DNA from 4 places in the Janthinobacterium goodfellowi genome. Region 2 is predicted to be linked to each of the others. Evidence: predicted binding sites of a transcription regulator. Region 2 holds the regulator's gene; each other region holds the start of a gene.
The links. Region 2 encodes LexA, which represses DNA repair genes until DNA is damaged. Its sites were predicted from a motif close to ACTGTATNNNNATACAGT; they were not measured.
Positions count from the first base shown of each region.

Region 1: a site for LexA is predicted at 3,696-3,713, ahead of imuA (translesion DNA synthesis-associated protein ImuA). Genes of this name have one in related genera too.
Region 3: a site for LexA is predicted at 3,063-3,080, ahead of ACQ4WQ_RS27265 (DNA topoisomerase IV subunit B). Genes of this name have one in related genera too.
Region 4: a site for LexA is predicted at 3,859-3,876, ahead of ACQ4WQ_RS03855 (PA0069 family radical SAM protein). Genes of this name have one in related genera too.

Region 1 is NZ_JBNYXN010000001.1:495,826-503,401, forward strand. It holds gene ACQ4WQ_RS02290 (MFS transporter) at 1-111, shown strand, start outside; gene ACQ4WQ_RS02295 (GNAT family N-acetyltransferase) at 195-2,228, shown strand; gene ACQ4WQ_RS02300 (putative Na+/H+ antiporter) at 2,262-3,527, opposite strand; gene imuA (translesion DNA synthesis-associated protein ImuA) at 3,734-4,444, shown strand; gene ACQ4WQ_RS02310 (Y-family DNA polymerase) at 4,374-5,861, shown strand; gene ACQ4WQ_RS02315 (glutathione S-transferase N-terminal domain-containing protein) at 5,943-6,647, shown strand; gene ACQ4WQ_RS02320 (alpha/beta hydrolase family protein) at 6,718-7,476, shown strand.
Region 2 is NZ_JBNYXN010000001.1:631,016-638,591, reverse strand. It holds gene ACQ4WQ_RS02905 (replicative DNA helicase) at 1-666, opposite strand, end outside; gene rplI (50S ribosomal protein L9) at 802-1,257, opposite strand; gene rpsR (30S ribosomal protein S18) at 1,285-1,575, opposite strand; gene priB (primosomal replication protein N) at 1,601-1,900, opposite strand; gene rpsF (30S ribosomal protein S6) at 1,921-2,310, opposite strand; gene lexA (transcriptional repressor LexA) at 2,586-3,221, shown strand; gene ACQ4WQ_RS02875 (cystathionine gamma-synthase family protein) at 3,287-4,528, opposite strand; gene purF (amidophosphoribosyltransferase) at 4,572-6,095, opposite strand; gene ACQ4WQ_RS02865 (CvpA family protein) at 6,135-6,623, opposite strand; gene ACQ4WQ_RS02860 (SPOR domain-containing protein) at 6,644-7,576, opposite strand, start outside.
Region 3 is NZ_JBNYXN010000010.1:35,836-43,411, reverse strand. It holds gene kdpB (potassium-transporting ATPase subunit KdpB) at 1-792, opposite strand, end outside; gene kdpA (potassium-transporting ATPase subunit KdpA) at 802-2,607, opposite strand; gene kdpF (K(+)-transporting ATPase subunit F) at 2,607-2,696, opposite strand; gene ACQ4WQ_RS27265 (DNA topoisomerase IV subunit B) at 3,160-5,157, shown strand; gene ACQ4WQ_RS27260 (molecular chaperone HscC) at 5,157-6,866, shown strand; gene ACQ4WQ_RS27255 (hypothetical protein) at 6,879-7,576, shown strand, end outside.
Region 4 is NZ_JBNYXN010000001.1:856,772-864,347, forward strand. It holds gene ACQ4WQ_RS03835 (substrate-binding periplasmic protein) at 1-449, shown strand, start outside; gene ACQ4WQ_RS03840 (lipocalin family protein) at 485-997, shown strand; gene ACQ4WQ_RS03845 (methyl-accepting chemotaxis protein) at 1,262-3,019, shown strand; gene ACQ4WQ_RS03850 (tRNA-uridine aminocarboxypropyltransferase) at 3,091-3,810, shown strand; gene ACQ4WQ_RS03855 (PA0069 family radical SAM protein) at 3,939-5,078, shown strand; gene ACQ4WQ_RS03860 (gamma-glutamylcyclotransferase) at 5,124-5,741, opposite strand; gene ACQ4WQ_RS03865 (LysR family transcriptional regulator) at 5,771-6,739, opposite strand; gene ACQ4WQ_RS03870 (VOC family protein) at 6,866-7,399, shown strand; gene ACQ4WQ_RS03875 (fumarylacetoacetate hydrolase family protein) at 7,452-7,576, shown strand, end outside.

The DNA of each region.
Region 1 (7,576 bases), 140 kb from region 2:
TATGCGCTGCTGAATATTCCCGTCATCGTGGTCATCGCCGTCTGCCTGCTGTTGTTTACGCGGGGCATGGCGGGGCGCCGGGAAAGCGAGGTGCGGCTGGCCCGGCACTGATGGCGCAACGATGCGCGTGTTGTCGATCTTGTTTTACCTCCTGCGAAGTTTACTGACACTCTCCTGCGGAAAATGGTGCGCCCATGAAAATAGATGACCTGGCCTCAAAACACGATCAAGCAAAGATTTTCAACCTGGAATACGAGTTCCGCATCAACCGGCTGAAACTCGATTACATCACCCTGGCCGATGTGCGGCCCCCAGGCATTGATCTGGAACAACTGGCCGCGGAGCACCAGGCGGGCATCGCCGACCTGCGCAGCTTCGTCGCCCTGAACTTTAATCATTTCAATGCGGCAAGCTGTTCCTCGCTCAGCTGCATCCCCACGCGCGCGCTCGGCGACGACGAGCGCTACCTGCACCGCATCTGGATGGGCGGACCGTTGCCCGCCATCGCATTTGACGCGATCGGGCAGTGGGGCGCGGCGCTGGAAGAAGTGCGGTACAACGGCGGCGCGCCGTATGTCTCCATCCTGTGGGTGTGGGATGCGCAGCAGCTGCGCAATGACGAGCGCTTCAGCCCCACGGGCGGCGCCGGGCGCTACACGATAGGCCGCTATGCCATCGGCGGCACGACCCTGCACATCAACTCGCTGCGCGCGCTGGCGCTCGACTTCGCGCCCGCGCGCTTCGACATTCTCGATATCCTGCATACGCAGCGCTACTTCGCCACCCTGTCCGATTATTTCCGCATCCTCATCATGTGCGAATACGGCGGCATGTACATGGATGTCGATACGATCCCGCACAATCCGGCGACGATTTTCCTGATGAAGCCGGAAGTGCCCGATTATTTCCAGCGCGGGGGCGATGACAGCGAAGAGCGCCGGCACGTCAGCTGGATGAATCTGTTTCTCGATGAAACGGGCATGCTGATCGCCAAGAAGAATGACGCCGCGCTGCGCGTGATCCAGCGCAATGTGAACCTCGCCTATGCGGGCATCGATGCGCAGATTCCCCGTTCCTGCCCGCAATTCGAGGCGCAGCTGTTCGGCCAGTTCTATGCCGAATGGAAGAAAAACCTGGGCGTGACCCTGCTCAGTCATGCCGAGTTCTACCAGCGCTATTGCGTGCTGTATGACGGCGTGCGCGAAGCGGTGGCGGGCGGCATCCGCGGCATGCGCTTGCTGGACGATATCATTACCGGCATGCACATCCCCCTGAGCGACGAGGAGCGGCGCGCGTATGCGCGCTGCGTGGCGCGGCTGGACGAGATCGACTGGCGGCTCGACGATCCGTTGCGCCTGCCCGACATCGTCGACGTGTTCGACATCGAGGAAGTGCCGCGCATGGCGTATGCGGCCCAGCTGCGGGCGGACATCGATCACTTCCACTATTACTCGGTGCTGTCGGACGATCCGCAGCTCGACCGCGTAAATGACGTCTTTTGCCGCTACCTGCTGGCCCACCGTTCGCAGCATATTGCCGCCGGCAATTTCTGGCGCCCTACCGTCGGCCGCCACGGCAGCCGCATGCCGGCCGCCGGCGATGCCGCCCCGCCCGGTGACGAGGCGCAGGCGGGCTTGCTGTCGCATGCGCCGCTCAAGCTGGTGGCGGGCGAACTGCTGGGCGACGAGACGAAGAACCGCATGGCCAAATTGCTGTTTGCCACCAGTTATCTGGAATACTGCTCTTTTGGAAATAAACTCAATCTGCAGTTCGTCGAATTGCAGCGGCGGCAGAACATCGATCCGTATCTGGCGCACATCCACGGCCTGCATGACGAGGACGAGCGCTTCATCGGCTTTTTCACGGCCGCGACGATGGCCGAATTCCAGGCCTGCGGCGCCGTGTCATATTACCGCGATGACATGAAGGCGCTCGACGATGCGTATGACGCCTTCGTGCTGGCGCATGCGCGCGCCGACGACTGTTTCGTCAGCAGCCTGGCCATCGACGAGAAATATCGGGGGCAGGGCCTGTTCCGGCAAATGTTCCATGAAATCCGCGACCTGGCCAGCCGCAAGGGCTGTGCGCGCATCACCTTGACGGTGTGGGAAAAGAGCGAAGCGCTGCAAGTGTATCTGCACAAGGGTTTTCGCAGCGTGGGCACGTTCGACTATGCCTACAGCCTGTTCTATGACCGGCTGCATTTCCTCGTCTACGAAGGCAATTAAAGCGGCGGCCGGGTGGCCGCCGCACTGGGGTGGCTACAAAGCCAGGAAGGCCAGGCCCGCCACGGCCGTCGGCAGCAGGGCGCCGGCCAGCAGGCCGACGGCGCCGATCGATTCATCCTTGAAGCCGCGGCGCAGCAGGGCCACGCCGGCCGGGTTCGGCGCATTGGCGATGACGGTCAGGCCGCCGCCGGCCACGGCGCCCGCCATCAGCATGTATTTCGCTTCGTCCGTCATGCCGACGATCAGCGAACCGAGGTAAGTGAGGGCCGCATTGTCCGTGATCGCCGTCAAGCCCAGGGCGCCGAAGAACAGGGCCAGCGGCTTCAGGCTCGAGACGATGGGCTGCAGCCACCATTGCTGCATGCCGCCCAGAACCACCAGGCCGCCGAGGAAGAAGCCGACCAACAAGCCTTCCTTCAGGATCAGCGGGCTTTGATAGCGCTCATACGCCTGCACGAAGCCGAGGAAGAACAGGAACAGGCCGATGAACAGCACGGGATGATGCGCCAGGGTGACGACGCCGGCCAGCACGATCATGTGCACGAGGCTGACGGCCAGCGGCACTTTCGGCGCTTCGACTTCACCGGCTTTCGGCTTGATGTCGGACGTGTTGCTGTGCAGATATTTGCGCAGCAAGATGCTCACGCCCGTGGCGTTGACCAGCACGGCGATGGCGGCTTTCCAGCCGAAATGGGTGGCCATGAAGGCGCTGTCCCAGTTCCACGTGGTGGCCACCATCAGCACGGGCGGCGCCGCATACGAGGTGAGGGTGCCGCCGATGGAAACGTTGACGAATAGCACGCCCAAGGCGCCGTATTTCAGCCATTCTGGGATGCCGGGACGGAAGATTTGCGGCGCCAGCATCAGCGCGGCCAGGGTCATGGCGGCCGGTTCCGTGATCAGGGAGCCCGTCAGGGGCACGAGCGCCAGGCCCAGCCAGACGAGGGCCAGTTCCGTGCGCAGCGGCATCACGCGCGCCACGCCTTTCAGCAGGCGCTGCACGGCGTCGAGCACGGGGCGCGAGGCGGCCACGACCATGACGACGAAGACGAACAGCGGTTCCGTGTAATGGCGCGACTCGGCATACTCGATGGCCGCATCGCTGCCCGAGACAAAGGCCATGATGATGATCAGGATGAAGGCCCAGAAGCCGAACACGACTTCCACTTCGCCCAGCAAGTGCAGCAAGCCCGCATGGCGGGGGTGGCGCCGCGATAATGTTTCAAACGACTTGGCGGCGAAGGTGTGGATGAGCGCAAGGCCGAAGACGATGGCGCTGATGATTTGGATGGTGGTCAAATGCGTTTCCTTATGGACGGAGGAAGCCGCCCGGTGCATTGCCGAGCGGTAAGGAGAGTGCTTATGGTACAGCAATCGATGCCAGAAACGGGGTTTTTCGGACATGGCGGAGCGGCCTGCGGGCAGGCGCTGCGCAGATAAGCCTTGCCAAAAGCGGGTCCGGATAGTACTGTATATGCATACAGTACTCATCTTAATATTCAATTATGCAACATTCCCAATTGATGGCGTCGCCGGAAGCTTTGCACCCGTCCCTGTGGCGCGCATCGCAGCTGGGCCAGGGCGCCGCGCGCTGCCTGGACACGGGCTTTGCCGCCCTGTCCGCGCAGCTGCCCGGCGGCGGCTGGCCCAGCGGCAGCCTCATCGATCTGCTGGTACAGCAACCGGGCAGCGGCGAATTGCGGCTGCTGGCGCCCGCGCTGGCGCAGCTGCCGGGCTTGCCCATCGTGCTGCTGCAGCCGCCCCATCCGCCGCAGGCGCTGGCCCTTGCCGCGCAGGGGCTGGCGCCGTCGCAGCTGCTGTGGCTCAAAAGCGCCGGCAGCAAGGATGCCTTGTGGGCGGCCGAGAACATCTTGCGCAGCGGCACGTGCGGCGCCCTGCTGTTCTGGCAATCGCACGTGCGCGCCGACAGCCTGCGCCGGCTGCATCTGGCGGCGCAGTCGGGCAACACCCTGTTCTGCATGCTGCGCCCGCTGCACGGCGCGCAGGATGCGTCGCCCGCGCCGCTGCGCCTGTCCGTGCGCCCGGCCGCCGGCGGCATCGAGATCGGCTTCATCAAGCGCCGGGGACCGCAGCGTGACGCGCCCCTGTTCCTGCCCCTGCAACCTCCTTCATTATTGCTACGCCATGCGACTCTGGATCGGCCTGTGCCTGCCCCGGCTTCCGCTCGAAGTGTTTTGCCCGCGCTGGTCGGCTGACAGCCTCGGCGTGGTGCTGGAGCAGGAGCAAGTGATGGCCGTGTCGCCGCTGGCATTGGCCGCCGGCATCCGGCCGGGCATGCGCCGCGCGGGCGCGCTGATGCTGGCGCCGCAGGCGCGCCTGCACGAGCGTTCGCCCGAGCTGGAAGCGCAGGCCCTGCAGGCGGTGGCGCTGGCGCTGCTGCAATATTCGCCGCTGGTGGCGCAGGGCGAGGAAGCGACCCTGCTCGTCGATGCGGGCGCCAGCCTGCGCCTGTTCGGCGGCGTGCGCGCCCTGTGCCGGCACATCGCGGCCAGCTTGCGCGCACTGGGCTATACGGCCCAGCTGTCGTGCGCCCCCACGGCACGCGGTGCCTGGCTGCTGGCGCGTGCCGCCACGCGCCGGGGCCGTACCTTGAGCATGGCCAGCCTCGTGCGCCGCCTCGACCGCCTGCCGTGCGCCTTGCTGCCGCCCGCGCGCCCCTGGCTCGACTGGTTCGAGGGCATCGGCTGCCGCACCCTGGGGCAGCTGCGCCACTTGCCCCGGCCCGGCTTGCAGCGCCGCTGCGGCGGGGCCTTGCTGGACATGCTCGACGACGCGCATGGCCACAGCACGGAACTGTTCGTCTGGATCGAGGCGCCGCCCACGTTCCGCGCCAGCCTGGAACTGTTCGACCGCGTGGAGCACGCCGACGCGCTGCTGTTCGGCGCGCGCCGTCTGCTGCAGCAAATGACGGGCTGGCTGTGCGCGCGGCAATTTGCCGTCGAGCGCATACAGCTGCTGCTGGCGCACGAGCGGGGCAGGGTGGCGCGCCCGCCCACCGTCATCGACCTGGCGCTGGGTACAGCCGTCTGGCGCGACGAGCATCTGGTGCGCCTGCTCAAGGAGCGCCTGGCGCAGCTGGTGCTGGAGGCGCCCGTGATCGGCCTGACCCTGGAAGCGCTGCAGGTGCAGCCGATGACGCCGCCCAGCGAGACCCTGTTCCCCGAGCCGGGCGGCACGCCGCAGGAGCGCCAGCGTCTGCTGGAATTGCTGGTGGCGCGCCTGGGCATGGAAAATGTCTTGCAGGCAGTGCCGCGCGCCGATTACCGCCCCGAGGCGGCCAACCAGTGGCTGCCGCTGCCGGCCAGGGCCAGCGGGAAAAGCGCGCCACCCGACTTGCCGCCCGGCTTGCCCGGCATGCCCCGTCCCGGCTGGCTGCTGGCCCAGCCCATCGCCCTGTTGATGCGCGAGCACCGGCCCTTCTATGGCTCGCCCTTGAAAATGGTGTCCGTTGCCGAGCGCATCGAAGCAGGCTGGTGGGGCCAGTCGCAGGCGCGCGATTATTTTATTGCGGAAGGCCTCGACCACGCCCACTACTGGGTCTATCGCGAACGCATCGCCGGCAGCGGAGAGGACGCCGCACCGCGCTGGTTTTTGCATGGTTTGTTTGGCTGAAAGGGCTGTCCTGCTGAAACGGCCATGCTTGGCTATACTTGCTTTCTTGCGTCGCGTCTTTAATTGAAATGAAGGATATCCATGACACCGCTTTCCGACTTTCCCATCACCCAAAAATGGCCTGCCCGGCATCCCGAGCGCCTGCAGCTGTACTCGCTGCCCACGCCGAACGGCATCAAGGTCTCGATCCTGCTGGAAGAGCTGGGCCTGGCGTACGAGCCGCACCTGGTCAGCTTCGAGCAGAACGACCAGCTGTCGCCCGCCTTCCTGTCCCTCAATCCCAACAACAAGATTCCCGCCATCCTCGACCCGAACGGTCCCGACGGCAAGCCGCTGGCTCTGTTCGAGTCGGGCGCCATCCTGCTGTACCTGGCGGAAAAGACGGGCAAGTTCATCCCCCAGGATGCGGGCCTGCGCTACGAAACCATCCAATGGCTGATGTTCCAGATGGGCGGTATCGGTCCCATGTTCGGCCAGGTGGGCTTCTTCCACAAATTCGCCGGCAAGGAGTACGAAGACAAGCGTCCGCTCGAACGCTATCTGGGCGAAGCGAAGCGTTTGCTGGGCGTGCTCGAGCAGCGCCTGCAGGGCCGCGACTGGATCATGGGCAGCCAGTACACGATTGCCGACATCGCCATCTTCCCGTGGGTGCGCTGCCTGGTGGGCTTCTATGGCGCCGGCGACCTCGTCGGGTTTAGCAATTTCCCGAACGTGCAGCGCGCGCTGGACGCGTTCCTTGCCAGGCCCGCCGTTGCCAGGGGCGTGGATATTCCCAAGCGTGGTTAAAACAGGCGGCGGCCGGGCGGCGCTACAATGCGCCATCGGCCGCCCTGCGCGGCAGCTTTGATCTGAGACAATGAAATCCACCCGGCAAGATTTTCCCGGCGCGCACGGCCATGTGCTGGCGGCGCGCCTCGACGCGCCCGACGGCGCCATCCGCGCCTACGCGCTGTTCGCCCACTGTTTTACTTGCGGCAAGGACGTGCTGGCCGCGCGGCGCATCGCGCAAGGCTTGACGGAACACGGCATCGCCGTGCTGCGCTTCGACTTCACGGGACTGGGCGCCAGCGAAGGCGAGTTTGCCGCCACCAATTTTTCGTCGAACGTGGACGACCTGGTCGCCGCCGCCGATTTCCTGCGGACAAAACATGCTGCGCCGCAATTGCTGATCGGCCATAGCCTGGGCGGCGCCGCCGTGCTGGCCGCCGCCGCGCACGTGCCGGAAGCGACCGCCATCGCCACCCTGGCCGCGCCGAGCACGCCCGCCTACGTGACGCGCATGTTCAGCGAGCATCTGGAGCGAATCGCCGCCGAAGGCGAAGCGCTGGTGCAGCTGGAAGGGCGGCCCTTCCGCATCCGCCAGCAATTCGTCGACGACGCGGGCAGCCACAGTTTGAAGGAGCACATCGCCGGCCTGCGCCGCGCCCTGCTGGTGATGCACGCGCCGAACGACACGACGGTGAGCCTGTCGAACGCCATGGATATTTTCACGGCCGCGAAGCACCCGAAAAGCTTCGTCTCGCTCGACGATGCAGACCACTTATTGACGGGGCGCGATGATGCCGCCTATGTCGCCAACGTGATCGCCGCCTGGAGCGCGCGTTATATCAACTAAGCTGAACTAAGCGGTCGCCCATGAAAAACGCCGCGTCAGCAGAAGCTGGCGCGGCGCGGATACTATTGGTACTTTACAACACCTGACAAAATCGTAGCGA
Region 2 (7,576 bases):
CGGACGGCCCGCCACGATCACCAGGTCGCCCGGCTGCAGACCGGAGGTCATGCGGTCGAGGTCGATGAAACCGGTGGGCACGCCCGTGATTTCACTCTGGTTGTCGCGGCTGTACAGCTCGTCAATGCGCTCGACCACCTGCGTCAGCAGGGGCTGGATGGCGGTCCAGCCCTGGGCGCCGCGCGCGCCTTCTTCGGCGATGGCGAAAATCTTCGACTCGGCCTCGTCAAGCATCTGCTTGACTTCCTTGCCTTGCGGGCTGAAGGCCGTGCCGGAGATATCGTCGGCGACGGTGATGAGTTTGCGCAGCACGCCGCGGTCGCGCACGATCTCGGCGTAGCGCCGGATGTTCGCGGCCGATGGCGTGTTTTGCGCCATGGCGTTCAGGTAAGCGAGTCCGCCCACATCATCGGCCTTGCCGAGCTGGGTCAGGGTTTCAAAAACAGTAATGACATCGGCTGGCTTGGAAGCGTTAACCATCTTGACGATTTGCTCGAAGATGATGCGATGGTCATAGCGATAGAAATCCTCCGCATGCATGAAGTCGGCGATGCGGTCATAGGCGGCATTGTCGCGCAGCAGACCACCGATAACGGATTGTTCTGCTTCGATCGAATGCGGCGGAATACGGAGGGAATCCAGTTGCGGATCAGAGGGGGCGTTCATGGCGCGAATTATACCCGCTTCGGCGTGCTGGCAAAAATAAAGGGCTGAAAATGAGCGAAAAAAAGGCCACAAAAAAGCCGGGCGAACCCGGCTTTTCATAGTGCGGCAGCGCTTGCGGGCCAGGCCCGCAGACGATTACGCGTTCGCGTCTGGAACGACAGCGATAACAACTTCCACGACCACGTCGGTGTGCAGAGCAACCGAAACGTTGTGCTCGCCAACGATCTTCAGCGGGCCGGTAGGCATGCGGATTTGTGCTTTTTCAACAGCAAAACCTTGCTTGGTCAGCGCTTCAGCGATGTCGAAGTTGGTGACGGAACCGAACAGACGGCCATCGACGCCAGCTTTTTGAGCGACTTGAACGGTCAGGCCGCTCAGTTTTTCGCCCTGGGCTTGCGATGCGGCCAGTTTGGCGGCAGCAGCTTTTTCCAGTTCGGCGCGCTTGACTTCGAATTCAGCCACAGCGGTTGCCGTAGCACGACGTGCCAGGCGTTGTGGGATCAGGAAGTTACGTGCGTAACCGTCTTTGACTTTGACGACTTCGCCGAGGTTACCGACGTTAACAACTTTTTCTAACAGAATGATTTGCATAGTTCTTCTCCAGGAATATCTGACCGATTAAGCGTGGTGCAGATCGGTGTATGGCAGCAGCGCGAGGAAGCGAGCGCGCTTGATTGCGGTGTCGACTTGGCGCTGGTAGTGCGCTTTGGTACCGGTCAGGCGTGCTGGCATGATCTTGCCGTTTTCCTGGACGAAGTCTTTCAGCGTGTCGACGTCTTTGTAGTCGACTTGCTCAACGTGAGCTGCCGTGAAGCGGCAGAACTTCTTACGTTTGAACAAAGGGTTTTGCTGTTTGCGTTTTTCTTTAAGCTTGAGCTTATTTTTGTCGAACTTTTTACCGAATGCCATGTCAGGCTCCTGTATCTAAAATGCGCTAGTCAGAATTGACTGCACTAAAATCAATGATGTGAAACACCAAACTCTTGCTGTTGCGGCTCTTCCTGGCCAGGAAACCCGTGAACTGATACACCCCGCCCAAGCTTGCCTGGCTGAACCTGCCTGAAATTTCGCCAGCGGCTAGCGCGGCAACATCAAACTCGGTCAAACGGGCAATCCCTGCTTCCATCTGCTGCGAACTGTGTTGCAATACTGCATTCACAATCGGCAGCCCTGCCGGGGTATAGCGCAATATTTCGCGCTCGGCAATGATGGCGGTGACTTGTAGCTGGTTCAGCGCACGATCCTGGTCAAGAATTAAGCTGCTGCTGCGGCTGGAGCGGCTGCTGGTGCTTCGGTGCGGTGGCTTTTGGCCGCGTCTTCGCGTTGTACCGATTTCATCATCGGCGAAGGAGCTGTTTCAGCTTTCTTCATTTTAACGGTCAGGTGACGCAACACGGCATCATTGAATTTGAATGCTGTTTCCAACTCGACCAGGGTCTCGTTGTCGCATTCGATGTTCAGGCAGATGTAGTGTGCTTTAGGCAGCTTTTGGATCGAGTAAGCCATTTGACGGCGGCCCCAATCTTCCACGCGGTGAACCGAACCGCCGCGGGTGGTTACGCTGGCTTTGTAGCGTTCGATCATCGCGGGCACTTGCTCGCTTTGGTCCGGATGGACGATAAAGACTATTTCATAATGACGCATGCAAACTCCTTCAGGTCGGATTGATAATCGCCCACCCCGGCGTCAAGACGGGTGTGGGAAGGTCAGCCGAAGATTATAACCGCCTTTTGCAAACGTTTCAATCATTCCTTCCACCAGCGCGCGAAAAGGCCGCGCGCCACCGCACTTTCCGCCCGTGGACAAGTATTTCTTGCGAAATTCGCCGAAAACACGGAAATCCCCTTGCATAGTGGACGATACTGTACAAAAATACAGACTGTTCATATAGACAGCATTTCAGTATGCACCCACCGCTCATGATCAAGCTGACAGCACGACAAGAACAAATCCTGAACCTGATCAAGGACGCGATTGAAAACACGGGCTTTCCTCCCACCCGTGCCGAAATCGCCAATGAACTGGGTTTCAAATCGGCCAATGCGGCCGAAGAGCATTTGCAGGCCCTGGCCCGCAAGGGCGCCATCGAGATTTCGCCCGGCACCTCGCGCGGCATCCGCCTGATCGGCGCGGCGGCCGAAGCGCCGCCATCGAAAGTGCCGGCGGCGCTGCTGATGTCGCTGCCCCTGATCGGCAGGGTGGCGGCCGGTTCGCCCATCCTGGCCCAGGAAAACCTGGAAGCGAGCTACAACGTGGACCCGGCCCTGTTTTCGGCCAAGCCCGACTTCCTGCTGAAGGTACGCGGCTGGTCCATGCGCGACGCCGGCATCATGGATGGCGATTTACTGGCCGTCAAGAAGGTCGACAGCGCCAAGAACGGCCAGATCGTCGTCGCCCGCATCGGCGACGAAGTCACCGTCAAGCGCTACAAGAAGACGGGCTCCGTCATCGAACTGCTGCCGGAAAACCCGGACTTCAAGGTCATCACCGTGTCGCCGGAAGATGAATTCGCCCTGGAAGGCCTGGCCGTGGGCTTGATGCGCAGCTGGCATTAAACGACTGCACACAAAAAGGGCCGCAACAGCATGACTGTTGCGGCCCTTTTCATTTGTCCGGCGACTTATACATCGAGTGCCTGGCGGAAATCCTCGAGCAGATCCACCTCATCCTCGATGCCGACGGAGACGCGGATCAGCGATTCGGCGATGCCCATGCTGGCGCGCCGCTCGGCACCCATCTCATAGAAGATCGTATGGGCGACTGGAATGACCAGGGTGCGCGTGTCGCCGAGGTTGCTCGCTGGAATGGCCAGATTCAAACGATTGAGGAAATCGAAGCAGTCGATGCCATCCTTCAATTCAAAGCTGAACAGCGAACCATAGCTGCGGAACAAGTCCGTCGCCAGCGCGTGCTGCGGGTGCGACGCCAAGCCCGGGTAATGCACGGCCGCCACGCGCGGGTCGGCGGCCAGCATGGTGGCCAGCGCCAGGGCGTTCGAACAGGTACGGTCCATGCGCAAGGCCATGGTTTCCGCGCCGACGGCGATATGGTGCGCCGCTTCCGGCCCCAGCGAGGCGCCGAAGTCGCGCAAGGCCTTGGCGCGGATTTGCGCGATGCCCCACTGCACGGGCGCCGCCTTCTTGTAATTCTCGAAAATATTCGGATAGCGCGTCCAGTCGAACACGCCCGTGTCCGTCAAGCTGCCGCCCAGCGCATTGCCGTGGCCGCCGATGGATTTCGTCAGCGCATTGACCACGAGGCCCGCGCTCACGGCTTTCGGGCGGAACAAATACGGCGTCGTCATGGTGTTGTCGACGATGTACAAGATGCCCTTCTCGCGGCACAACTCGCCGATCTTTGCCAGGTCGGCGATCTGCGTGCGCGGATTGGCGATGGTTTCCACGAACACGATGCGCGTGGCCGGCGTGATGGCGGCCGCCACGTTGGCCACCTCGGTGGCGTCGACGAAAGACACGCCGATGCCCTGGCCCGTCACCGTTTGCCACAGGCTGTTGGTGTTGCCAAACAAAAAGGCCGACGACACGACATGGTCGCCCGCGCGCAGCAAGGACTGCACCACGGCGCCGATGGCGCCCATGCCGGTGGCGAAGCACAGGGTCGCCACGCCATCTTCCATGTTGTTGACCTTGTCTTCCAGCGCGGACACGGTGGGGTTGCCCTGGCGGCCATAGCGGAAGCCCGGCTCCTTGCCCTGGAATACGGAAGCGAGCTGGCGCGCATCGCCATAGCCGAACGCGACGGAGGTGTGCACGGGCTTGTGCAGCGAGCCATGCTCGATGCCCTTGCGGCGGTCGTTATGCAGGATGGTGGTGGTAAAGCCGTAGTTTTTTTTATCGTTCATGATCGCGGAGCAAAAAAAGCCCGGCGCTAGCCGGGCAAGATGATTACGCTTCTGTCGTTGCCAGGTTCAGGTTCAGCTGGGAACGCGGCGTATCTTCGGGTGCTGCCGCCTTCGGATGGTGGCGCGCATATTCCAGGCGGTCCAGATATTCCTGCGACACGTCGCCCGTCACGTACACGCCGTCGAAGCACGAGGCCTCGAAGTTGGTCAGGGCCGGGTTGACGTCGGCGATCGCCTGCTTGAGCGCGCCGATATCCTGATAGACCAGGTAATCGGCCGTGATTTCGCGGCACACTTCTTCCGTCGTGCGGCCGTAGGCGATCAGCTCGTCGCGCGTCGGCATGTCGATGCCGTACACGTTCGGGAAGATCACCGGTGGCGCGGCCGAGGCGAAGATGACTTTCGTCGCGCCCGCTTCACGCGCCATCTGCACGATTTCACGGCTGGTGGTGCCGCGCACGATGGAATCGTCGACCAGCAAGACCACTTTATCCTTGAATTCGGAGGGAATCGCGTTGAGCTTCTGGCGCACGGATTTCTTGCGCGCCGCCTGGCCCGGCATGATAAAGGTGCGGCCAATGTAGCGGTTCTTGATGAAGCCTTCGCGATACTCGATGTTCAGCGCCATGGCCAGCTGGATGGCGGCCGGACGCGAGGAATCGGGAATCGGCATGACCACGTCGATATGCACGCCAGGCAGTTCGGCGCGGATCTTCTCGGCCAGGTATTCACCCATTTTCAGGCGCGTGGCGTACACGGAGGCGCCGTCGATGACGGAGTCGGGACGGGCCAGGTAGACGAATTCGAACACGCACGGGTTCAGGCTGGCGTTGTCGGCGCACTGGGCGCTGTGCAATTTCTTGTCGGCATCGATAAAGACGGCTTCGCCGGGACCGATGTCGCGCACGAAGCGGAAGCCCATGCCTTCCAGAGCCACGGATTCGGAAGCGATCAGGTATTCGGGACCCTGCTCCGTTTCATTGATGCCCAGGCACAGCGGACGGATGCCGTGCGGGTCGCGGAAGGCCAGCAAGCCCACGCCGGCGATTTGCGCGACGGCCGCGTAACCACCCTTGACGCGGCGGTTCAGCACGGTAACGGCCTTGAAGATGGCTTCCGGGTCCAGGTTCAGGCCCGTCGTCGCTTCCTGGATTTCATGCGCGAGCACGTTGAGCAGCACTTCCGAGTCGGAATCGGTATTGATGTGGCGGCGGTCGTTCTTGAACATTTCCAGCTTCAACTGTTCCCAGTTGGTCAGGTTGCCATTGTGCGCCAGGGTGATGCCGAACGGCGCATTCACATAGAACGGTTGCGCTTCCTCTTCGCTCGACGAACCGGCCGTCGGGTAGCGGCAATGACCGATGCCCGAGTTGCCTTGCAGCGAACGCATGTTGCGCGTACGGAAGACGTCACGTACGAGGCCGTTGGCCTTGTGCATGGAAAACATACTGCTGTGATTGGTCGCAATCCCTGCCGCGTCCTGACCGCGATGTTGCAGAAGCAACAATGCATCATAGAGCAATTGATTGACAGGTTGATGGGAAACGACGCCGACGATGCCACACATGGTGTGCTCCTAAACTGTGCTACTGATTTTAAAAAAAATTCAAAATTTCACATGCTGCGCGTAAGCGGCAGGCAGATAAGGCTTGATGGCGCGCGCGCCCTGCTCCGCGAGCGGGCTGAGCTGCGCGTTTTTCCAGAATGGCTGCTGCGGTATGGACGTCATGCCACACAAGATGACGGCGGTCAGCACGATCACAAGGCCCCGCGCCACGCCGAACAGGCTGCCCAGGGTGCGGTCGGCCAGGCTCAAGCCCGTCACCTTGACGAGCGCGTCGACCGTCATGGACAGCAATCCCATCAAGATGCGCACGCCGATGAACAGCACCACGAAGGCCAGCAATAAACGGATGGCTTCGCCCGGCACGGCTTCCGGCAGGAATTTCGCCAGGGTGGCGCCATAGGCGTTGGCAATGACGAACGCCACGATCCAGCTGACCAGGGACAGTATTTCCTTGACCAGGCCGCGCATCATGCTGATCAGCACGGACGTCACCAGCACGAACAGCACCAGGTAATCGAAGATCGTCACGCGCGTTCAGCCTTGCATCGTCACGCCGGCACCAGCGAGCCGCCCAGGCCCAGCTTTTGCAGCTTGGCGCGCGTCTTTTCCGCGTCTTCGCGGCTGCCGAACGGGCCAACCCGCACGCGGATGCGCTCGCCAGCAGGGCTGGAGACTTTCTGCGTGTACGACTTGATGCCCGCTTCGCGCAGCTTGTCCTGCAATTCATCGACCTTGTCCTGCGTCGCCAGCGCCGCCACCTGCACCACGAACTTGCCGCTGCCGGCATCGTGCGCTTTGTCCTGCACCTTCTCTTGCGGCTTGTCTTGCGGCTTGCCTTCCAGGATCGCCAGCGCGCGCGCGGCATCGTCGGCCGATTGCGCCGGCTTGGCAGGCTTCGGTTCAGGCTTGGCTTCCGGTTTTACCTCATGCTTGGGTTCCGGCTTGGTCTCGGGCTTGGGCTCGTGTTTCGGCTCCGGCTTGGCTTCGTGCTTCGGCTCGGGTTTCGGTTCCGGTTTCGGCTCCACCTTCACCGGCTTGGGCTCAGGCTTAGGCTCGGGTTTCGGTTCCACGTAGGCCGGCTTGAGCGGTGCAGGCTGGGCGGCGGCCAGCACGGGCGCCGGTGTGGGCTTGGCCGCAGGCGGCAACGGCGCGTCGACGATTTCCTCGGACTGGTCCAGGCCATTCGATGCGGCCCGGGCAGGAACGGCCGGCACGGGCGCCGGTGCAGGCGCCGCCTTTTCCTTCGAAGGAATGTCGATGGCGATATCGTTGAACGGCGCTTTCGGCTCGGAATCGAGCAGCATCGGCAAGCCGACAGCCACGCCCAGGGCCAGGGCGATGGCCCCGACCAGACGGCGGCGTGCGCGCTTTTTTTCAGGCAAGACCGGGTCCGGCGCTTCCTTGCCGCCACGGCGCGAACCGCCACCACCGGAGGTGTTGGCGGCGCGTTTGCGGGTCGGCGACTGCGCTTCGCCAGGGAC
Region 3 (7,576 bases), on a different contig from region 2:
CAGCGCGATCAGCACGGTGATCGTCACCGGCGTGCCAGTGCCGGCCGCCGCCACGGAAAACAGCGAATACGGCAGCAAGGTCACGGTGACGATCAGGAACACGATCGACAGGGCCACCAATAAAATCGTCAGGGCGATCTCGTTCGGCGTCTTCTGGCGCTTGGCGCCTTCGACCATGGCGATCATGCGGTCGATGAAGGCTTCGCCCGGGTTGACGGAAACGCGCACCAGCAGCCAGTCCGACAGCACGCGGGTGCCGCCCGTGACGGCGGAAAAGTCGCCGCCAGATTCGCGGATGACGGGCGCCGATTCGCCCGTGATGGCGCTTTCGTCGACGGAGGCCACGCCGGCCGTCACTTCGCCGTCGGCGGGAATCACGTCGCCCGCCTCGACCAGCACCGTCATGCCCTTGCGCAGGTCGGTCGCCGGCGTGGGCAGCCAGGAGGTGCCGTATTTCGGCGTCTGCATTTTCTTCGCCATCACCGTCTGCTTGAGGGCGCGCAGCGAGGCCGCCTGGGCCTTGCTGCGGCCTTCGGCCAGCGCTTCGGCGAAGTTCGCGAACAGCACGGTAAACCACAGCCACACGGCGACGGCGACGATGAAGCCGAACGGCGCTTCACCCTGGCCGTTCAGGGCCTGGATGGCCAGCAGGGTCGTGATGATGCTGCCGACATAGACGACGAACATCACGGGGCTGCGCCACTGCGTGCGGGGGTCGAGTTTTTTGAACGCATCGACGATGGCGGGGCCAATCAGTGCGGAATCGAACAAAGTCAGGCTTGTGCGTGACATGGTAGCCTCTTATTTGATGAAAAGTTGCAGGTGTTCGACGATCGGGCCCAGGGCCAGCGCGGGAACGTAATTCAATACACCAACCAGCACGACGACGCCGATCAGCAGGCCGATGAACATGGGGCCGTGCGTGGGCATGGTGCCCGCGTTGGCCGACAGGCGCTGCTTGGCCGCCAGCGAACCGGCCACCGCCAGCACGGGCACGATCACGCCGAAGCGGCCGAACCACATGGCGATCGCCAGCATCACGTTGTAAAACGGCGTGTTGGCGGACAGGCCGGCAAACGCGCTGCCGTTGTTATTGGCCGCCGACGTGAAGGCGTACAGGATCTCGGAGAAACCGTGGGCGCCCGGATTGGCCACGCCGATCTTGCCCGGTTCGACCATCACGGCGATCGCCGTGCCCGTCAATACGAGGGCGGGCGTGATCAGGATGGCCAGCGACACCATCTTCATTTCATACGCCTGGATTTTCTTGCCCAGGTATTCAGGCGTGCGGCCTATCATCAGGCCGGCGATGAAGACGGCCAGGATGGCGAACATCAGCATGCCGTACAGGCCCGTGCCCACGCCGCCGAAGATCACTTCGCCGAACTGCATCAGCAGCAGCGGCACCATGCCGCCCAGGGGCATGTAGGAGTCGTGCATGGAATTGACGGCGCCGCACGATGCGGCCGTCGTCACCGCCGCGAACAGGGTCGAGGAGCTGATGCCGAAGCGCGTTTCCTTGCCTTCCATATTGCCGCCCGATTGCAGGCTGCTGGCCTGCTGGTCCACGCCCAGCGCCTGCAAGGCAGGATTGGCCTGCTGCTCGGCGCTCATCACGCCCGCCGTCAAGACGACAAAGATCAGGGTCATGGCGGCCAGCACGGCCCAGCCCTGGCGCATGTCGCCCACCATGCGGCCGAAGGTGAAGCACAGGCCGGCGGGAATGATGAAGATGGCCAGCATCTGCAGGAAGTTCGACAGCACGGTGGGGTTTTCGTACGGGTGCGAGGAATTGGCATTGAAGAAGCCGCCGCCATTCGTGCCCAGCAGCTTGATCGACTCCTGCGACGCGACGGGACCCATGGCGATCGTCTGCGTCGTCGCCACTTGCGCTTCCATCACGGGTTTGCCGGCGGCGTCCAGCACGGGCTGGCCGTCTGCCGTCACCTTCGGCGTTTCATACGCCACGTGGTCGAGCAGGGTCACTTCCTTGTAGGCGGAAAAATTCTGGATCATGCCTTCGCCCATGAAGACGACGGACAGGGCCAGGGACAGCGGCAGCAGGATGTACAGGGTCGAGCGCACCAGGTCGACCCAGAAATTGCCGATCGATTTTCCCGAGCGCGAGGCGAAGCCGCGCACCAGCGCGAAGATCACGGCGATGCCGGTGGCCGCCGAAAAGAAATTCTGGCACGCCATGCCCAGCATCTGCGTCAGATAGCTCATGGTCTGTTCGCCGCCGTAGCCCTGCCAGTTGGTATTGGCGACGAAGCTGACGGTGGTATTGAACGAGGAATCGGGGCTGACGGCGCCCAGGCCCTGGGGATTCAAGGGCAGGAAACCCTGCAGGCGCTGCAGGCCGTAGACGAAGACGGCGCCCACGGTATTGAAGACGATCAGGGCGATGGCATAGCTTTTCCAGCCCATGGCCTTGTCGGCGGGAAGGCCGGACCAGCGGTACAGCAGGTTTTCCAGCTTTTGCAGCCAGCCCAGGCCGCGCACGGGGCCATCGCCGGCCACCCTGGCCATGTACAGGCCCAGCGGATAGCCGGCGGCCAGCAGCACGGCCAGGAAGGCCACCAATAACAGTATCGATTGCGTCGTCATCACAGTTCCTCCGCCTTCAGCAGCGCCACCAGCAAATACACGAGCAGGCCGGCCGAGACGACGGCGCCCAGCACATAAAACGCGTTCATTTGACGCTCCCTAATTTGTCGCAGGCGACGGCAAAGCCGGCCGCCAGGACGAAAAACACGGCAATCAAGCCGAGATATACGAGATCCATTCCCACCCTCATTCAGGTTTGTTTTGATAGTGAGCAGATTAGCCAAAAGGGTCTAAAAAATTCGTAAAGACTGGGAAGGCAGCTGTAAACAAGATGTAAAAAAGGCGGCTTTACCGCATAAAATCCATCACAATTGGCGCAAAACCACGCGCGCGGCGCACCGTTGTTGCCCTGGAGTAGCGCTATTGCTCGCCGGACAAGATAGAATGCGCGAGCGTCCGCACAAGGACGCCAAGCCTGCCGCACTGCCCTCCCCCAGTGACGCTGGACGGGATATACTGTATATTCATACAGTTATCGCCGCCGCTGTCATTGCGCCCCGCAGTGCCCTGGCGTGGCGTTCCAACCACTGTCTTTACTTAGCTTGAACACGTATGGCCACTAAAAAACCAGCATCCGACTACAGCGAATCATCCATCCGTGTCCTGAAAGGACTGGAACCCGTCAAGCAGCGCCCGGGGATGTACACCCGCACTGAAAATCCGCTGCACATCATTCAGGAAGTGATCGACAATGCCTCCGACGAGGCGCTGGGCGGTCATTGCACGCATATCGCCGTGACGCAAAACACGGATGGCAGCATCACCGTCGAAGACAATGGCCGCGGCATTCCCGTCGGCCTGCACCCGGAAGAAGGCGTGCCGACGGTGGAAATCGTGTTTACACGGCTGCACGCGGGCGGAAAGTTCGACAAGGGTTCGGGCGGCGCCTACGCGTTCTCGGGCGGCTTGCACGGCGTCGGCGTATCCGTCACCAATGCGCTGTCGACGCGCCTGGAAATCACCGTCTGGCGCAAGGAAAGCGACGGCAACGGCTTGCACCACATGGTGTTTGCCAACGGCGACGTGATCGAGCCCCTGAGTTCCCGCCCCGCCCCGCGCGACGGCAAGAAGTCGGGCACGCGCGTCACCGCCTGGCCCGATGCAAAATACTTTGATTCGCCGAACATCTCGCAAACGGAGCTGCAACGCCTGCTGCGCTCGAAAGCCGTGCTGCTGCCGGGCGTGACCGTCACGCTGACCAACGCGAAGACGGGCGATACGCAGACCTGGCAGTACGCGGAAGGCTTGCGCGGCTACCTGACCGAAACGCTGGCGCAGGTATCGAATGGCGAAACCCTGATTCCCCTGTTCGAAGGCGCGCAATACGCTGGCCCGGACTCGGAAGGCTTTGCCGAAGGCGAAGGCGCGGCGTGGGTGGTGGCGTGGACGGAAGAAGGCGCCATCGTGCGCGAATCGTATGTCAACCTGATTCCCACCTCGAATGGCGGCACGCACGAATCGGGCTTGCGCGACGGCCTGTTCGGCGCCGTGAAAAACTTCGTCGAGATGCACTCGCTGCTGCCCAAAGGCGTGAAACTGCTGCCGGAAGACGTGTTCGCGCGCGCATCGTTCGTGCTGTCGGCCAAGGTGCTGGACCCGCAATTCCAGGGCCAGATCAAGGAACGCCTCAATTCGCGCGACGCCGTGCGCCTCGTGTCGACCTTCACCAAGCCGCCGCTGGAACTGTGGCTGAACCAGCACGTCGACTATGGCAAGAAGCTGGCCGAGCTCGTGATCAAGCAGGCGCAGTCGCGCCAGCGTTCGCTGCAAAAAGTGGAAAAGAAAAAATCCTCGGGCGTGGCCGTGTTGCCCGGCAAGCTGACCGACTGCGAATCGTCGGACATCGCGCGCAATGAACTGTTCCTCGTCGAGGGCGACTCGGCGGGCGGTTCGGCCAAGATGGGCCGCGACAAGGAATTCCAGGCGATCCTGCCCCTGCGCGGCAAGGTCCTGAACTCGTGGGAAACGGACCGCGACCGCCTGTTCGCCAATAACGAGATCCATGACATTGCAGTGGCCATCGGCGTCGATCCGCACAGCGTGGGCGACTCGCCCGACCTGTCGGGCCTGCGCTACGGCAAGATCTGCATCCTGTCCGATGCGGACGTGGACGGCTCGCACATCCAGGTACTGCTGCTGACCCTGTTCTTCAAGCACTTCCCGGTCCTGATCAACAAGGGCCACATCTGCATCGCCCGTCCGCCTTTGTACCGCGTGGACGCGCCGGCGCGCGGCAAGAAGCCGATGCAGAAAATCTATGCGCTCGACGACGGCGAGCTGCTCGCCATCGAGGACAAGCTGCGCAAGGAAGGCGTGAAACAGGGCGCCTGGTCGATCTCGCGCTTCAAGGGCCTGGGCGAGATGAACGCCGAGCAGCTGTGGGAAACGACGATGAATCCGGACACGCGCCGTTTGCTGCCCGTGACGCTCGGTGAAATCGACCACATGGCCTCGGCCTCGCGCTTCAATATGTTGATGGGCAAGGGCGAAGCGGCAGGACGCCGCGCCTGGATCGAGGAACACGGCAATGAGGCGGAGGCGGATATCTGATGATCATCGGTATCGACCTGGGCACCACCAACAGCCTGGTCGCCATCTGGCGCGACGGCAAGGCTTCCATCATCCCGAATGCGCTCGGTGAACACCTGACGCCGTCGTGCGTGAGCATCGATGACGACGGCACCGTGCTGGTGGGCCGCGCCGCGCGCGAACGGCTGCAGACGCACCCGCAGCTGACGGCGGCCGTCTTCAAGCGCTACATGGGCAGCGAAAAGAAGATCACCCTCGGCACGCAGCAATTCCGCCCGGAAGAACTGTCGTCGATGGTGCTGCGCGCGCTGAAGGAAGATGCCGAAGCCTTTTTGGGACACAAGGTCGAGGAAGCCATCATCACCGTGCCCGCGTATTTCAGCGATGCGCAGCGCAAGGCCACGCGCATCGCCGGCCAGCTGGCGGGCCTGCGCGTGGAGCGCCTGCTCAACGAGCCGACGGCCGCCGCGCTGGCCTATGGCATCCGCGACAAGGATCAGGAAAGCAAATTCCTCGTCTTCGACCTGGGCGGCGGCACGTTCGACGTGTCGATCCTGGAACTGTTCGAAGGCGTGATGGAAGTGCGCGCCTCGGCCGGCGACAATTTTTTGGGCGGCGAAGACTTCGTCACCGTGCTGGTCGACGCTTTCATGGAAGGCAGCGGCCTGCGTGACGCCGTCGGCAGCCGCCTGCTCGACCCGCGCCAGCAGCAGCTGCTGCGCGACGAAGCCGAGCGCGTCAAGCGATTGCTGTCGGACCAGCCGTCCGTGCGCATGGCCACGCGCTACCAGGACAGGGAATTCAGCTGGGAGATCGGCGAAGACAAGCTGGCGCAGCTGTGCGAGCCGCTGCTGGCCCGCCTGCGCCTGCCCGTGGAACGGGCGCTGCGCGACGCTACCATCCGCGCCGCGGAATTGAATGAAGTGGTGCTGGCCGGCGGCGCCACGCGCATGCCGCTGGTGCGTAAACTCGTCTCGCGCATGTTCGGCCGCTTCCCCGCCATCCACCTGGACCCGGACGAAGCCGTGGCGCTGGGCGCCGCCGTGCAGGCGGGCCTGAAGATGCGCGACGCGGCCCTCGACGAAGTGGTCATGACGGACGTGGCGCCGTATTCGCTGGGCATTTCGATTTCGCGCCAGGTCGGCGCGAACCAGTATGAGGGCGGCCATTACCTGCCCATCATCGAGCGCAACTCCGTGGTGCCCGTCTCGCGCACGGAAAACATCACCACCATCCACGACAACCAGAAGGAAATCAACGTGGCGATCTTCCAGGGCGAGTCGCGCCTGGTGGCCGACAACGTCTTCCTGGGCAAGATCAGCTTCCCGATCCCCGCGAAAAAGGCGGGCGAGATCGGCATCGACGTGCGCTTCACCTACGACGTCAGCGGCGTGCTGGAAGCGGAAGTGACGGTGCTGGCCACGCAGGAAAAGCACAAGATGATCATCAGCGACAACGCGGGCGTGATGACGCCGGAACAGATCGAGCAGCGCTTTGCGGAACTGGCCGACCTGAAGATCCACCCGCGCGAGCAGATGGAAAACCGCACCCTCGTCACGCGCGCCGACCGGCTGTACGAACAGTCGCTGGGCGACGTGCGCCAGTACCTGGCGGCGCACACGGCCAATTTCCAGGCCGCGCTGGAAACGCAGGATCCGGCCACCATCCGCAAGGCGCGCCAGGCGCTCGACGAGGTGTTGCGCCAGGTCGAGAGCGAGAGCTTCCTGTAAATGGACGGCGGCATGCACAACGGCCAGCGCAGCCTGTGGGAGATCCTGGGCACGGAGCCGACCGGCGACGAGCGTGCCCTCAAGCGCGCGTATGCGAAGCGCCTGAAGGTGACGCGTCCCGAAGACGATCCTGCCGCCTTCCAGGAGCTGCGCAACGCGTATGAATACGCGCTGCGCCATGCGCACCTGTGTGCTGGTGATCTGCCGGAAACGCAAGCGGCCGAAGCGGCAGTGGAGGAAGCGCCAGAAGCGCCGCCCATGGAGCCGGACGACCTGTGGGGCGTCATCGACGAACCCGCGCAGCAAGCGCACGCGGAACTGTGGGGCGTCATCGCCCAGGACCAGGCACCGCCGCCGGAACTATGGGGCGTGGTCGCCATCGATCCGGCGCAGGAAGCGGCCAATCTGTGGCAAGGCTGCCTGGCATGGATGCGGCATGCGGATGCGGGCGACGCGCTGGCCCGCATGCTGCAGGACGACGCCATGCTGAACCTCGATGTGCGCGAGGAATTCGACCTGTGCGCGCTGCGCTATTGCGCCAGCGCCGGCTATGACCTGGCGCTGCGCCAGGCCCTGTTCGAGCAGCTGGGCTGGGAGCACGACTTTTCCTACCTGGCGCGCAGCCATGCGGACCTGGTGCGCGCCGCCGTGCAGCGCTACCGGGCCGACCGCTCGTTCGCCCATTTCAGCGACAACCGCGACAGCTACCC
Region 4 (7,576 bases), 230 kb from region 2:
TGGCGAAACGCACGCTGCGGCAGTGGCCCGCCGATTACGGCGGCCTGCACATCGGCGTGAACGCGGGTTTTCTGCTGGGCGATGCGAAGCAGACGGCAGCCCTGCAGGCGGCCAAGATCGTGTTCGATACGGCCAAGGGCACGCGCACGAATCTGCTCAAGCTGATGCGCGGGCGTATCGATTGCTATGTCAGCGACCGCCTGTCGGCGCAGTGGGAATTGCAGCGCATCCGGCGCGAGGGTGCGCCCGGGACACCGGTGCAGGCGATCCAGGCGATACAGGAAACCGCGCAGCTGGCCAGCCAGCAGGGGCACCTGGGTGTGACGGAGCGCCGGCCCGCCGCTTACCCGTACCGCGATGATTTTATCGAACAATTCAATGCCGCCATCGTGCGCATGCAAACCAGCGGCGCGATCCGCCGCATCGTCGACCGTGCATTGCTACCCTGATACTACTGCCTTGATTTCACTCGTTGGAGAAGACCATGAAAAAACTGTTGTTCCTGTGTGTGCTCGTGCTGGCCGGCTGTGTAGGCCGGCCCGAGAATATTGTACCTGTCAGCAATTTCGACACGACCCGCTATCTGGGCAAATGGTATGAGATCGCGCGCCTCGACCATTCGTTCGAACGGGGCCTGAGCCATGTGACGGCCGACTACAGCCTGCGTCAGGATGGCGGCCTGAAAGTGCTCAACCGTGGCTACAAGGATGCGGACGCGAAGTGGAAGGACGCGGAAGGCAAGGCGTATTTTGTCGACAAGAAAGACGTGGGCTACCTGAAAGTGTCGTTTTTCGGCCCCTTCTATGGTTCCTACATCGTGTTTGATTTGGACCAGCAAGATTACAGCTATTCCATGATCAGCGGCCCCGACAAGTCCTACTTCTGGTTGCTGTCGCGCACGCCTACCATGGACCCCGCCTTGCAGCAGCGCCTGATCGAGAAAGCCCGCGGGCTGGGTTTCGATACATCAAAATTGATCTATGTGAAGCAAAACTGACCTTGCTTGCCTGCCGCCCGTTCGTGGCGGCATAGCGCCTTCTGGTTGTTGCTTTTCTGCATGTTATTTCTTGCAATAGCATCCTGATTCACTCACAATCTGCTCCAAAGTAGTGCGCTGCGGCGTGCTGCCGTTCTGGTGACGCGCATACCGTTGCGCCACCGCCCGTGATTGCCGCACGGCAGATGCCTGCTATAGTGATTTGTAGCAGTAAGTCGGTTTCGTGGCGTCTGTGCATTGTTTTCTTCAGATAGGAATCACGCAATGAAAAACCTCAAAATCGGCGTACGTCTCGGTGGCGGTTTTGCCGCCGTCCTGCTCCTGTTGACGACCCTGACCGTGGTGGGCATCGTGCAGATGCAAAGCGCCAGCAAGGAAACAGATGCGCTCGTCAACGTCAAGGTGCGCAACGAGCGCCTGATCGGTGAATGGACCAAGGTCATCGAGGTGAACGCGGCGCGCACGGCGGCCGCCTGGAAAGTCAGCGATCCCGAACACCAGAAGCAGTTTGAAAAGGAAATGGCGGTCTCGTCGTCGCGCGCCACGGAAATCCAGGATGCGATCGGCAAGAGCGAGCTGAACGCCGAAGAGCAATCGCTGTACCAGGAGGTGCTGAGCACGCGCAAGGCCTACACGGAAGTGCGCAAGAATGTGTTCAAGGCCAAGAATGCGGGCGACCTGGAACTGGGCAAGCGCCTGTACGAAGGCGACATGGCCGCCAAGCGCGACGTCTACCTGGCAGCGCTGAAGAAGCTGGAAGTGCTGGAAGCCAGATTGCTCGATGAAACGGCCGCGCAAATCCGTTCGCGCTACGAAAACGGCCGCTTGCTGCTGATCTCGCTGGGCGTAGTTGCCATCTTGCTGGGTATTGCCTGCGCCTACTGGATCACGCGCTCGATCACGCGTCCCATCACGCGCGCCGTCGAGGTGGCGCAAGCCGTTTCCGCTGGTGACCTGACCAGCCATATCGTGGTGGAAAGCCGCGATGAGACGGGGCAATTGATGCACGCGCTGAAAGAGATGAACGATAAACTGGTCAGTATTGTCGGCCAAGTGCGCGCCGGTACCGAGTCCATCAGCACGGCGTCGAGCGAAATTGCGGCCGGCAACCTGGATTTGTCCTCGCGCACGGAAGAGCAGGCCAGTTCGCTGGAGGAGACGGCGTCCTCCATGGAAGAGCTCACTTCCACCGTGAAACTCAATGCCGACAATGCGCGCAGCGCCAATCAGCTGGCCATCGACGCCTCGCAGATCGCCAGCAAGGGTGGCGTGGTGGTATCGGAAGTGGTCAGCACCATGGGCTCGATCAACGATTCCTCGCGCAAGATCGTCGACATCATCAGCGTCATCGACGCCATCGCCTTCCAGACGAATATCCTGGCCCTGAACGCTGCCGTGGAAGCGGCCCGGGCCGGCGAGCAGGGCCGTGGCTTTGCCGTCGTGGCCTCCGAGGTGCGCAACCTGGCGCAGCGCTCGAGCGCGGCAGCCAAGGAAATCAAGGGCTTGATCGACGATTCCGTGCAAAAGGTCGAGGCCGGTTCGCAACTGGTGGACAAGGCTGGCCGCACCATGGACGAAATTGTGCAAAGCATCAGCCATGTGACGCAGATCATGAACCAGATCACCGACGCCAGCGATGAGCAGCGCACCGGCATCGAACAAGTCAATCAGGCCATCGGCCAGATGGACCAGGTGACGCAGCAAAACGCGGCCCTGGTGGAAGAGGCGGCCGCGGCTGCCGAATCCATGCAGGAACAGGCGGCCAAGCTGGCCGACGTGGTGGGCCTGTTCAAGCTCGATGCAACGCAGCAATATGTTTCTGCCAGTGCGGCTCCGTCTGCGGCGGCCTCTGCGCCAATCAATGCCGCCACGCGACCTGCCATGCGGCCCGCCATGCGGCGCGCGCCGGCACCAGCCATGGCCGCGCCCACGCCGGGCAAGGCGGCTCCAGCGGAAGCTATGCGCGCACGCACGCCGAAGGCCCCGGTGGCATCCGGGACCGACGACTGGGAAGAGTTTTAAGCGCAGATTTCCCGTGGCATGGCGTGGGCGCTACAATCGCGGCTTGAAGACAGCCGCGAACGCGCTCCGCCATGACCACCCGCCGTACCACCAGCCCTATTCCCAGCCATATTCCCAGCGCTACCTCCAGCCCTGGCGCCGCATCCTCCTTCCAGGCTGAACCCGCCAAACGCGCACGCTGCCCGGTCTGCCTGCGCGCCGCAGCCAGCTGCATCTGCCGCTGGATCGTTCCCGTTGCCCACGCCGTGGAAGTGCTGATCCTCCAGCATCCGCTGGAAGTCCACAACGCCAAGGGCAGTGCCCGCCTGCTGCACCTGAGCTTGCCCAACAGCCGCTTGCTGACGGGCGAACAGTTTGCCCCGGACGCGCTCGCCGAACTGCTGGCCGGCAAGCACAATGTGCTGCTGTACCCGGATACGCCCGGCGACCGTTCGCTGGGCATCGCGCCGCCGCCAGCGCTCGACCCCGCCATCCTGCTCGATCCGGCCCGGTTGGCGAGCCAATTGCGGCTGGTGGTGCTGGACGCCACCTGGCGCAAGAGCCGCAAGATGCTGTACCTGAATCCTGCATTGCAACAGCTGCCGCGCCTGCCGCTGCGCGATACGCCTGCCTCCCATTACCTGATCCGCAAGGCGCATGCGCCAGACCAGTTATCGACCCTCGAAGCGACGTGCTATGCCCTGATGCAGTTGGAGCAGGACGCGTCCCGCTTCGTTCCCCTGATCACGGCATTTGACGGCTTTGTCGCGCAGCAGTTGAGTTATGTCATGCCGCACGGCGAAAAAGCTTGAAACGGCAGTACGGTAGCCCTTGATCTTGGCCGCACAGCGGCATAGTATACTGTACGTATATACAGTTGATGGGGCCGTTCATGAAAGCAATCATTCCAGAGCACGATGACAGCTTCGCCGGGCAAGCCATGCTGCCGCCGCAATCGCTGAAAGCGCACAAGGGCCGTGGGGCCGTCTCGAACCTGCAAGGGCGCTACGAGGCGCATGCGCGCGCCGGTTTCGATGATGGCTGGAGCGTGGGTGGCCTGGACGAGGCGGATGTGGAGGCGGCGCCGACCTGGAAGACGCAGGTCAGCGACGAGCAGGCGCGCACCATCCTCACGCGCAACGCTTCGCCCGATTTGCCGTTCAATGTGTCGCTGAACCCCTACCGGGGTTGCGAACATGGCTGTATTTATTGCTTTGCCCGCCCTACGCACAGCTATTTGGGACTGTCGCCGGGCCTGGACTTCGAAAGCCGCATCTACGCCAAGGTGAACGCCCCCGAACTGTTGCGGCGCGAACTGGCCAGGCCGTCGTACGTGCCCGAACCGATCGCCCTCGGTGTCAACACGGATGCGTATCAGCCGTGCGAACGGGAACGACAGCTGACGCGGCGCGTGCTGGAAGTGCTGCACGAGTGCGATCACCCCGTGGCGCTGATCACGAAATCGTCGCTGATCGAGCGCGATATCGACATCCTGGCACCCATGGCGGCCAGGCGCCTGGCCGCCGTGGCCGTCACTGTCACGACGCTGGACCCGGCCATCGCGCGCACGCTGGAACCGCGCGCGGCCGCACCGGCGCGGCGCCTGCGCACCATCCGCACCCTGACGGAGGCGGGCATCCCCGTGGGCGTGAGCATCGCACCCATCATTCCTTTCGTGACGGAGCCGGAAATCGAGCAGCTGCTCGAAGCCGTGCGCGACGCGGGCGCCATCCACGCCCATTACGTGGTGCTGCGCCTGCCGTGGGAAGTGAGTCCCTTGTTCCAGCAATGGCTGGAAGCGCACTATCCGGAACGGGCACAGCGCGTGATGAACCGGGTGCGCGAAATGCGTGGCGGCAAGGATTACGACAGCGCGTTCGGCGCGCGCATGCGGGGCGAAGGCGTGTGGGCTGACCTCATCCGCCAGCGCTTTGAAAAGGCCGTGCACCGGCTGGGGCTGCACGGCAAGGGAGGGCGCTTCAAGCAGCTCGATTGCACGCAGTTCCGCCGGCCACTGGTGGTGCCGCCGTTGGGCGCAAAAGTAAAAAAAGGCAATGCGGGGCAGCTGGATTTGTTTTAAGTTAAACCAGCGTCAGCGCTGATGCCGCAGGGGTGTGCTGCGGCGCTATCGTGCGGCATTATCCTGTTCCTGCATCTGCGCCAGATGTTGCTCAATGGCAAAGACATGCGGATCGCTCTTGCCCAGTTCGCGCAGGGCGCTGGCCAGGTGCAGCAGGTATTCGCTGTTCGGGCCGCTGGGGCCGTTTGATCGGGCGATCTGGCGCGCGATATCGAGTTCCGGCGCGGCGCCGAGGAAGGCGGCGTTTTCCTCGTTGGCGATGTACACCAGGCCTTCGACCTTGCTGCCATCCTCGAAAGTGATGTCGGTGGCCAAGCGCAGGTAGCCGTTTTTTTCGCGGTGGTCGAGGTGGGCGAAGACTTCGGGCGTGATCAGATACGCCATGCCGTCGCACACGGCGCCCGCCTGCGGCACGATGGTGGCGACCCGGCCCGGCGCCATCGGCGTGCCCCGGTGGTCGTGCGAACCTTGCCAGAAGCGCCGCGTCCAGCCTTCGATGCTGGCTGGGCGCCGTTCGATATAGGGGAAGTCCGCCTTGTAGATCAGCGAGCCGTAGCCGAACAGCCAGACCTGCTCATGGCCGTCGAATTTGTTCATGCGCTGGTTGATGGCGATGGTGGCGGCGTCGGTGGGCGACAGGGCGTTCTGGTCAGGCTGGGTCATGGTGCAAGCGGAGAAGGGGCGATGCACCATTATAAAGGGGCGCCGGCCGGGCCGCCGGCCGGCAGCGCCTCGCGGGCGGCGGGGCCGCCCGCACCCACATTCCACTCGTGCGTCTCTACAAAGCGGAACAGGAAGGCCATGAAGCTTTCGGCGGCCGGCGACAGCGAACGCCCCGTCTTCGTGTAGACGAAAAAGCGCCGCGTCAGTTCCGGCTCGTGCAGGGCGCGCATCTGCAGTTGGTACAGTTTGACCATCGGTTCCGCGTACGGCAGGCAGACCGTGATGCCCAGGTTGGCACTGACCATGGCCAGCGCCGTCGTCATGAACGTCACTTCATTGTAGGGGTTGAGCGACAGCTCGCGAAACGCGCCGTGCATGTCGCGCAGCAGGCGTTCCGTGAACTGGCCCTGCAGCGAGATGAACGGGTAGTCGCCCACGTCGGCCCAGGTGACGCGCTCTTTCTGCTGCAGCGGATGCTGCTCGGGGAAGACCAGCACGAAGGGCATTTCGAACAGCACTTGCGCGGCGATTTCCGCCGTCGGGTCGCGCTCGGGGCCGATGCCGAAATCGACTTCGCCGCTGAAGACGCGCGCCGACACGTTTTCCACGGGGCAATCGACGAGGCGCAGCTGCACGTCCGGGTGCGCCTGGCGGTAGGCGGCGATCACTTCCGGCAGCAGGGTGCACGCCATCATCTGCGGCGCGGCGATGCGCACCAGGCCCGTCTTCAGGGCCTTGCGCTGGGCGATGCCGGCCATGGCGCCGTCGAGGTCCTCGATCATCTTTTCAAACAGCGGATACAGTTCGCGGCCGATTTCCGACAGCTGCGTCTTGCGCGTGCTGCGTTCGACCACGCGCACGCCCAGCACACTTTCCAGTTCCTTGATCAAGCCGCTCAAGGCCGATTGCGTCACGTGCAGGTATTCGGCGGCCAGGGTAAAACTGCCGGTCTTGGCCAGCGCCACGAAGGCGCGCATCTGTCGCAGGCTGGGACTCATAAGATAATCCGATAAATCGATGGTTAAAAATTGTTTGTATGATAGCTGTAAGTCGATTCTAATGGTGAAAAGCTGAAAAACAGGCCAGCCATCGCGCCCACGGCGCCATCCATTGGAGACAAGCACATGAAGATCAAGCAAATCCACCACGTCGCCTACCGCTGCATCGACGCGAAGCAGACCGTCGAGTGGTACGTCAAGCATTTGAACATGAATTTCGTCCTCGCCATCGCCGAGGACCTGGTGCCGTCGACCAAGGCGCCGGACCCGTACATGCACGTCTTCCTCGACGCGGGCCAGGGCAATGTGCTGGCCTTTTTTGAACTGCCGACGCAGCCGCCGATGGACCGCGACCGCAATACCCCGGCCTGGGTGCAGCACCTGGCGCTGGAAGTGGGCAGCATGGAGGAACTGCTGGCCGCCAAGGAGCGCCTGGTGGCCGGCGGCATCGAGGTGCTGGGTCCCGTCAATCACGCCATCTTCCAGTCGATCTATTTCTTCGACCCCAACGGCCACCGCCTGGAACTGGCGGCCAACGTGGGCACGCCCGAGATGATGGCCAAACTGGACGCCGTCAAATGGGAAATGCTGGAAGAATGGTCGCAGACGCGCCGCGCACCGAAGCACGCCGCCTGGATGCATGCGCCGGCCGACGCCTGAGCGCCGCACACGACATCCATCTGAACACTACGCCTAACAAGGAACACACTCCATGAAACTCGCAACCCTGAAAAACGGCAGCCGCGACGGCGCCCTGATCCTCGTCAGCCGCGACCTGCGCCAATACCAGCGCGTGGCCGCCATCGCCCCCACCCTGCAGGCGGCGCTCGACAACTG